2 regions of the Rothia sp. HMSC058E10 genome follow, and region 1 is predicted to be linked to the other one. Evidence: riboswitches for the same ligand, from Rfam matches in the RefSeq annotation. Region 1 holds a riboswitch; the other holds the start of a gene.

Region 1 (4,723 bases):
CCGTTATGAGATTAATCTCAATCTCTGGTGGAGGTTCAGGGATTATCTCACGTCCGTGACTGACGGCTTGGGCCGGGAACCGCATCGTTTTCAGATCGCTGGGTGCACTCAGAACGCTCTCGTATCCGTTGTTGTTGAGGTCTTTGGCGACGGGCACATCATCAATCTTACCGTTGTGATTAAAGTCTATGTTTCGATCTGCAGGTTTGCCCTCATAGAGGTATCCGCGAGCTTTGAAGCCGAACCCGCGCCGCTCACTGAGCGCCGACTCATCAAGGCTTAGCGCGTCCGTCTGGGAGTACCCAAAATAGAACGTTCCGTCTTTCTTAGGAACACCAGTGAGCTGGTAATCGTAGTTCATCACACTGAAGTAATGGGGTTTGCCGTTCTCACTATCATTGCCGCCGTGATCAAGACCCAAATTATGCCCAAGCTCGTGTAGGAAAGTGCCCACGCGAATATCGCTGCTGGCGCCACCCCAGTAGGTTTTCCCGACGGTCACGATAAACCCGGCTTTGTTCTTGTACCCCAAGCCCGATGAGCTGTTATGTCCGTGGTAATCACCCCAGATCATGTAATGGAAAATGCCCTCGCGGGCAGGGTTGAAATGACGGGCCTTAATACGTGCCCAATCGCCCATATTCCGCAGTCCCTGATGCGGCACCTCATTACCGCCGCCCAGATTGTACTTAGCGCTTCGGGCGGACCCAGCGTCTAGGTGCAGGTTAATGCCCGGTTTTCGATCAGGATTACTGATATTAAGTGTGGCGAAGGATTGCACGATTCGGTCCAAATCTTCTTCGCTGCCGAGCTCACCGGGCATGTAATCCATCTCGACGAATACGTCCTTATGGTTAGGGTTCGCACCCATCGCGGGATAATCGACGTCAATAGCGCCGTCACCATCGGCATCGTAACCGTACATCTCCCAAGAATCGAGAATACCATCGCCATCAGTGTCATAGGCGGGAACCGAGGCAGCGGAGGTGGGCAGGATATTCAGCAGCACCAGGCTGGCAACCGCCAGCGTCATGTGCGCCGTGCGACGCATCTTCATGAGAGTGAGTCCTTTAGATATGTATATGTTGAGTGAATACGAAATCTTCATATCGGCAGCCCGCAAGCCCAGAATGATGCGCCCATGCGGCGGTGAAACACAGAGACTCGCCGGAACATACACGCGACAATAGGCCCGAAATGAGCGCGGAATACAGAATATCTTCCGCATAATTTGAGGATGCTCAGATCCGGGTGAGTGAGCGTTTTATCGTAAAGATTTCATGTTTATCTTATATTGTTTAGGATTTCTGGGGTATATCCCGTAAAATTATTACTGGCGTGTAATCCGAGCGCCACTTATTCACCCAACCACTCATAGGAGTCATTGTGACCCACGCATCTACGCGGGGAGGTCTAACGCGCCGTCGTGTTCTGGCGGGCGCCGCATGGACAACCCCAATTATTGTTTCTTCCGCTGTAGTTCCGGCTTATGCGGCTTCGTATGATGACACACGCCCTGACTACGGTATTTTTACCCAGGCGTTCGTCACCCACCAGGAACTAGACACTAACAGTTTCCTGGGGCTAGATTCATTTAGCGGCCCGGTTGAGAACGAGCAGGCCAATGTTCCAGCAGGTTCCAGTGGTCTCTACTCGGCTGGCGGCGGTAAGTTTACCCCCGGCGGCAGCATCGGCAAGGCAAAGTGGGGCGGTGCAGGTTTCTGGTTCTCAGCACCCAAGGCAACCACTAAAGACGGCAAGCAGACATACTACTCGGGCACCACTACCCTACTCGCCGGTGCGCGCCTGCGCTTGGAGCACCGTTTCGTTTTCCCCGACTGGGCCGAGATCGACGGGGCAGAACCTCCGGGCTGGAATAAAAATACTGACGATTTTGCGGTTTCCCTCGCCGTTAACCCCACGTCAGAAAACGGCGATAATCCCCAGCTCGTCGCCTTCAACGGTGGTGCTATGTACGGTTACTTCAGCGAGATGACCGCCAACGGCAATGAGCTGATAGGCTACGTCGATATTACGCTTGACCATGATGTTGTAGCTTCCAGTCATAACGGCGGCGGGACTCAGGTCTACAACCAGATCTTGGCCAGCCAGTTCGGTACACATTTTGAAGATTTCTATCTCGAACGCTACGGTGTGACCACCACCTTGACGATCCTCAGCGGCACTCTGCGCTACGAACCTGAGAATGGTGCCCCCAAGAGTGATATTGACCTGACCGGTCAGCAGGCTGTGGCATCCATCGATCATGTTGGCGAACCTGAGAATCCAGATCCGAGCACTCCCAGCGACAAGTCAAAGTCCAACTCGACGGGATCAACGGGTGACCAGAAAAACAAGGATCAAGAGAGCGACTTCACCGTCCGTAACGATATTCAGATCGATCCTAACGACTGGTTATCCGGGCAGAAAAACCCTAACGGAGCCTCGAAAGGCTCAACCAACGCACAAAAACAGAACTAATCGGTAATTTTGGGTGAGTAAACGGCACTCCCGCCGGGTAAATCCTCTTGACGAGGCGCATCCCGGTGGGAGTGTTTTTCTTGTATTGTTCGCGAGCAGGTGGTTTTTGACCCGAGCAGGTAGGAGAATCCTACCTTGTCGGCAAAATCCTACCTGCTCGCGGGTATAGGGCGTGGGGTGGATGGCGGGCGCAATATTGCGGAATGTTACGAACGTGGCGCATACACGCGCAATATGACGGGGTGTCTTTGCACCTGCGCCAGCTACAAGGTTTACTAGATTGGTAATCCATCTAGAGCGACCGAGAGACCTGGCTCGACGACGTCGCAGCAACCTCGCCTGCGGTGGCGCATCATGCGCCTTCATAACGCCGAAGGTGCTAACGCCAGCAACCGATGGGAGATACTGTGGGACTTCCCTCCCCTTTTTCATTCACGAATCCTCTAGCACCCACCCCCAACCCCGCGCACGAATCTGACGAGGCGCGGGTAGCGTTCTGGGAAAAACAAGCCGAGCGCTTAAGCTGGGGCAAGACTTGGGACAACGCACACACCTTCCAGAAACCGCAGGTTATCGGAACCGATGCTGAGGGCATCGAAGAATACTCCGTACCCGAGATTAAGTGGTTCGAGGGCGGCAAACTCAACGTCGCCTACAACTGCGTGGACCGCCATGTGGAGGCGGGCCGCGGCGACAAAGTAGCCCTCTATTTCGAGGGCGAACCCGGCGATCGTGAAGCTATCACCTACGCCGAACTGCAGCGACGCATCGCCCGCGCCGCCAACGGCCTGCTCAAACTCGGCGTGCGTAAAGGCGACCGCGTGGTGATCTACCTGCCGGTTATTCCCGAAACCATTATCTTCACGCTTGCGTGCGTGCGCATCGGCGCAATTCACTCACTCGTATTTGGTGGGTTCTCGGCGGAGGCGCTGAAATTCCGGGTGGAAGACACCGGCGCGAAGGTTCTGATCACCACCGACGGGCAGAACCGCCGCGGCAAGGTCGTGCCCGTGAAGGTGAATGCCGATGAAGCATGCTCGGGTGAGAACAATATCGAGCATGTGATCGTGGTGGACCGGACAAGCGCCGCAGACCCCGTGGCGCACGCGCAGGTTCCTTGGACGACCGGGCGCGATATTTGGTATCACGACCTGGTGGACGATCAGCCCGATACCCATGAGTACGAGCTGCATGATGCCGAGGACCCGCTGTTTATCATTTATACCTCTGGCACCACGGGCAAGCCCAAGGGCCTGGTGCACACGATGGCGGGGTATTTGGTGCAGACCGCATACACTCACGCGCTGCTGTACGATCTGCTGCCGGACTATGTGGATGACGACGGGGTGCTGCGCCCCGATGAGCTGTCTGCCGTGAACGACCCGGCGAAGGTTGAATCGACTGTGCATTGGTGTACCGCCGATCTCGCGTGGGTGACCGCGCACACCTACGAAATCTATGGTCCGCTCGTGAATGGGGTTACCGAGGTTATTTTCGAGGGTACCCCCAATACTCCGCATTATGGCCGTCATTTCGAGGTTATCGAACGCTACGGCGTCACCAATTACTACACCGCTCCAACCCTGATTCGTTCCCTCATGGGGGCTTTTCCTGACGGCCCCGAACCCGGAAAATACGACTTCTCAACTGTGCGTCTGCTCGGGTCTGTGGGCGAGTCCATTAACCCTCAGGCGTGGAAGTGGCTGCGCAAGCACGTGGGGGGGGGTACCGCATCGTTTATCGATACGTGGTGGCAGTCCGAAACCGGCTCGACCATATGCTCCCCGCGACCACATGACCCCGCCTTCGCGCCCGAAGGGGCCTTCCCCGAAGGTACCCCGCGCTGCACTCCCCTTCCCGGATGCGCCACCCGCGAAGTCCCCGGGGTCTCGGTACGCGTGGTGGACGAACACGGTAACCTCGTTGAGCCCGGCAAACAGGGCTTCATTGTGGTCGATAAGATCGGCCCCTCCATGGCGCGTACCGTCTGGGGCGACCCGCAACGCTACCTAAATTCCTATTGGAAGCACTACGGTACGCGCGGCTGGTTCCTCGCCGGTGACGGCGCGAAGGTCGATGATGAGGGCAATGTGTACATCCTGGGGCGCATCGACGATGTGATCAACATTTCCGGGCACCGCCTTTCGACCATCGAAATTGAGTCTGCGCTCGTGACGCACCCGGCCGTGGTGGAGGCTGGTGTGTGCCCCGTGGAGGATGAGCTAACCGGTCACCAGGCAGT
Region 2 (4,723 bases), on a different contig from region 1:
AAAATGGAGGCAGTTGAGACCACCGCTGCGAGCGCCCGCAGCGGGTTCACGGCACCATTGAGCAGATACACGAACGTTCCCCGGTAGCGCTCAAAGTTGAGGATTCCGGCACTAACAATGCACATGTTCCAGGTGCCGATAATACCTGCGCGAGTCCAGGCGAGGGTTGCATCAACTGGCCAGGCACCGGCGGCGAGCGCCTGCAGGGCCGTCGCCCCAAAGGTACTCAGCAGCAGTAATTGTAGGAAGTAGGGAACTGTGAGGAATTGGCGCAGAGAAAAAGACATCAAGCGAAGTTGCCGGTTCATCGTTTCAGTCCTTCCGCCATGGCCAGGTATGCCTCTTCGAGAGTGGCTGGGCGAGTATACAGTGGTGTGAGCATCTGAACCTCACGCTCAGCGAGAATACGGGTCAGCAGAGCCTCTGCGTGTTCGGTACTGAAGGGGTGCGGCTTTTCCGAAACAGAACGTTCATTCCAGTACACGGTGATCTCCCACTCGCTGCCGCGCGGGGTCAGCAACACTGTTCCCGCATCGCCCAAAGACCGAGCAAGTTCTTGAAGCACCGGCCCGGCATTCGCATCCACACGCCCCACGGTGGTAACGGAGATCCCGGCGTGCGCGGTAATATCCGCCACTGTGCCCGAAACCGCCATGCGACCGGCACCGATGACCGTGACCCGATGCGCTAACTCCTCAATCTCGCCCAGCAGATGGCTCGTGAGTAAAATGGCGGTGCCGTCATCAGCGAGGGCGCGAATTAGCTGGCGTATTGTCAGCGAAATATCTGGGTCAAGCCCATTCGTCGGCTCATCCAAAAGCAGCAGTTTTGGCTCGCCCAGCAGTGCCCGCGCGATGTGCAGACGTTGTTTCATACCGCGGGAAAACTCTTGTACCTTCTTCGCGGCGACATCTGCAAGATCGACCCGTTCCAAAGCGCTCGCCACCTGGGTACGGCGTTTGCGCGCGCTAACTCCGGCAAGGTCGGCGAAGAAGAGAAGATTATCGCGGGCGGATGCTCGCGGATAGAACCCGGTATCCCCGCCGAGTACAAGCCCTAGGGATGCGCGCGCACGCTGGGGGTGTGCAAGCGCATCCACCCCGTCGATGCGAACGGTACCGCTTGTGGGAGTCAGCAGTGTTGCGCACATCTGTACAACCGTTGTTTTCCCCGCTCCATTGGGACCGAGCAGAGCATGAATTTCGCCGGAACTTATGCTGAGTGAAACATTATCGACAGCGGTGAAAGCGCGTTCACCCTTGCCAAAGGTGCGGCATAGCTGTGCCGCGTCAAGAATTGTAGACATTGTGATAAAACCTTGCGGTGCTTAGTCACCCGAAGCCGCTTGAGCATGGTGTTCGCACGCCTGCAATACGTGGGACGGGTGAGATGAATAAGTCGTGAGAGAGGCACTTCTTAGTGCCTGAATAATCCCAAGTCACCGGCTGCAGGTGCGGAAGGTATAACAATAAAACCCTCAGAACTTTGGTGTCCCAAGCGCTCACTATGCGCTTCTGAAATGTATCGAACCAAAGCAGGGTTATTTCTGAAATTTTTAGAGCCCACCATCTGGGCGGGCATTCCGCGAGCCGGTGCGACTTTAGCGGGAAGTCATACCTCATCACTCCTAGATTCAAGGCTTCCACCAGTGTAGCATGGCTCACGATTGCCTACGCTGATGGTAATTTAGCGACGGCTAACGGCAGATCACATGGCTTTAGCGGTTCGGGTACAACATAGGCACGGTCACAAGCGCATAAGTATTGGTGTTTCTCCCAAACAATAGGCTGTCGTGAAAACAGTTCATAAAACGTCATCTTTGCAACAATGCGCCGAAAACGCGCATCCGGCTTGACCATGTGCGCTTCCTATGAAACTCTAGATGCAGGTCATGAGAGCCAGTGATAAGCCCCAGCTAGCTGGCCGGCAACCCTCCTCCGCGGTGGGGTGCCCTGGGTGAGGACCAGGCGTTGAACACAAAGTACAACGCAAGCGCGGGACCGATGTGCCCGATTCTGGTACATCGTTTTTTCGTTTGCAGAGAAGAAAGCCTAAGAACTCTGTACCGAAATCGGCATGCGGCCCCCTGAACTATTACAAGGAGCTTCGCATGAGCAACACTACAGTCCCGACTCCCGCCAATCCCGCCGGTTGGAAATTTGAAACCCGCCAGATTCACGCGGGGCAGGCACCGGATGCTGCAACGGGAGCTCGGGCGTTACCTATCTACCAGACCACCTCGTTCGTTTTCGAGAACGCAGAACAGGCCGCTAACCGTTTTGCTCTCACAGAGCTTGGGCCTATCTATACCCGTCTGAACAACCCCACCCAAGAGGTTATCGAAAACCGCATCGCATCCCTTGAAGGGGGAGTAGGGGCGCTTTTGCTGGCCTCAGGCCAAGCGGCTATTACCTATGCGATTCTTAATATTGCGGGCGCGGGCGACCATATCGTGGCTTCCCCATCGATTTATGGGGGAACCTACAACCTACTTAAATACACGCTTGCCGACCTCGGCGTTGAAACTACGTTTGTTGAAAACCCGGACGACCTGCAGCAATGGCGCGATGCGGTTCGCCCCAACACGAAACTCTTCTACGGAGAAACCGTACCTAACCCCCGGAATGATGTGCTCGACATCGAGCCTATCGCCCAGATCGCCCACGACAATGGCGTTCCCCTAATCGTTGATAACACTGTTCCCACCCCATATCTGGTGCGCCCCATCGAATTTGGTGCGGATGTTGTAATCCATTCCGCCACAAAATATCTGGGTGGGCACGGCACCTCAATCGGCGGCGTTATCGTGGACTCCGGGAATTTCGACTATGGAGCCAATCCCGAAAAGTTCCCCAAGTTCAACGAACCTGCCCCCGGTTACCACGGTCTAGTTTATGCCCGTGACTTGGGCAAAGACTCCGCTTTTGGTGCGAACCTTTCCTATATTCTCAAGGCGCGGGTTTCGCTTCTGCGCGACACCGGGGCGGCGATCTCTCCAACCAACGCCTTCAACATTGGTATCGGTCTGGAGACTCTTTCCCTGCGCATCGAACGCCATATCGAGAACGCGACCAAGGTCGCAAACTGGTTGGAGGAGCATCCGCTGGTCGATCAGGTGATCTGGGCCGGTCTGCCTTCCTCGCCCTGGTACGAGCGAGCCCAGAAGTACCTGCCGAAGGGGCCGGGCGCCGTCGTGGGATTCACCCTCAAAGACGCCGACCTGGAACAGACTCGCACCTTTGTGGATGCTCTGCAGCTGCATTCCAATGTGGCGAATATCGGCGATGTACGTTCGCTTGTTATTCATCCCGCATCCACCACCCACTCGCAGCTTTCCGAGGAAGAGCTAGAGGCAATTGGGGTGAGCAAAAACTTTGTGCGCCTCGCCGTAGGGATCGAGAATATTGACGATATTATCGCAGACCTAGAATTGGGTTTTGCGACTCTGAACGCCTAACCTGCACCGTCGCGACCGGGCTGCACAGTAAGTGCCCGGTCGCGGTATCGGTTTCTCGCCTGCCATTACCAAAACTACCGGTTACCCAGGAGAAAACATGACGGAAAATACCGTACACGCCACCTATCTGTCGCAGCTGCAGTATCCCAGCGCTCAGGGGTACCTGCGGCAGATGGCGATCGGTGATTTCACCCTCGAAAACGGTACCGTGCTTCCACAGGTGAACATTAGCTACGAGACGTGGGGGACTCTTAACGAAGCTGGGGACAACGCGATTCTTATTCTGCACGCCCTCACCGGCGACACCCATGTTTCGCGAGGGATTCCCACATCAGATATGCCTGCACCCAGTATCCGTGCGGTCGAAAGTGATGGTTGGTGGGAAGGTATTGTGGGGCCGGGTGCGGTGGTCGATACTACCAAGTATTTTGTGATAGCCCCCAATATCTTGGGTGGATGCTACGGCTCGACCGGTCCGGCAAGTATCGTACCCGAGGGGTACCCGGGTGCCGGGAAACCCTGGGGGTCACGCTTTCCTCACGTCACTATTCGCGACTCGGTACGAGCCGAAGCCGAACTTATCGCCCGGTTGGGGATTAAGAGTTTTCACCATGTAATCGGAGGATCGCTCGGCGGGGCACGCGCTATCGAATGGGCGGCAACCTTCCCCGAGCTGGTACGTGGATGCGCGGTCATCGCCGCCGGCCCCGCCGCCACTGCCGAACAGATTTCCTGGGCTCACACCCAGAACCTCGCCATCCGTGCTGATGCCAATTTTGCTTCCGGCGATTATTATGGGGGATCGGCACCCACGGCCGGGCTCGCGCTGGCGAGGCGCATAGCCCACACCACCTACCGCAGCCCAGCCGAGTTGGAGCATCGCTTTGGGCGGCAGGCAAACCGCGGCGAATCCACCGACGGCGGGTCCATTGGTGAGAACCGCGGACGATATGCGGTCGAAAGCTACCTGGACCACCATGGTGATAAGCTCGTTGAGCGTTTCGATGCCAATAGCTACCTTGCCGTGAATGAGGCGCTAATCTCGCACGATGTTGCACGCGGGCGCGGCAGCCTCTCGCATGCGCTTGCCCTCAGCGATTGTAAGTGGACTATCGCCGCCGTAAGCACCGATCGCCTGTTTTTCCCGCATGAATCGTACCGTCTGGCGGAGGCGCTGCCGGTTCCCGTAAAGGTCGATATTATCGAATCCGACCACGGACATGACGGTTTCTTAGTCGAATCCCGCCAGTTGGAGGCGATTCTCGC

What was found. A riboswitch is a leader RNA that binds a small molecule or an ion and turns the genes downstream of it on or off. The one in region 1 is predicted to bind S-adenosylmethionine.
Region 2: it holds a riboswitch for S-adenosylmethionine, as region 1 does, so the genes downstream of both, HMPREF2609_RS02445 (bifunctional o-acetylhomoserine/o-acetylserine sulfhydrylase) here and HMPREF2609_RS09525 (AMP-binding protein) in region 1, are expected to answer to the same signal.

The regions. Positions count from the first base shown of each region.
Region 1 is NZ_KV797643.1:23,899-28,621, reverse strand. It holds gene HMPREF2609_RS09535 (zinc metalloprotease) at 1-1,057, opposite strand, end outside; gene HMPREF2609_RS09530 (hypothetical protein) at 1,387-2,481, shown strand; SAM riboswitch class I at 2,767-2,883, shown strand; gene HMPREF2609_RS09525 (AMP-binding protein) at 2,889-4,723, shown strand, end outside.
Region 2 is NZ_KV797613.1:63,608-68,330, forward strand. It holds gene HMPREF2609_RS02435 (hypothetical protein) at 1-287, opposite strand, end outside; gene HMPREF2609_RS02440 (ABC transporter ATP-binding protein) at 305-1,306, opposite strand; SAM riboswitch class IV at 1,888-2,001, shown strand; gene HMPREF2609_RS02445 (bifunctional o-acetylhomoserine/o-acetylserine sulfhydrylase) at 2,111-3,457, shown strand; gene HMPREF2609_RS02450 (homoserine O-acetyltransferase MetX) at 3,555-4,723, shown strand, end outside.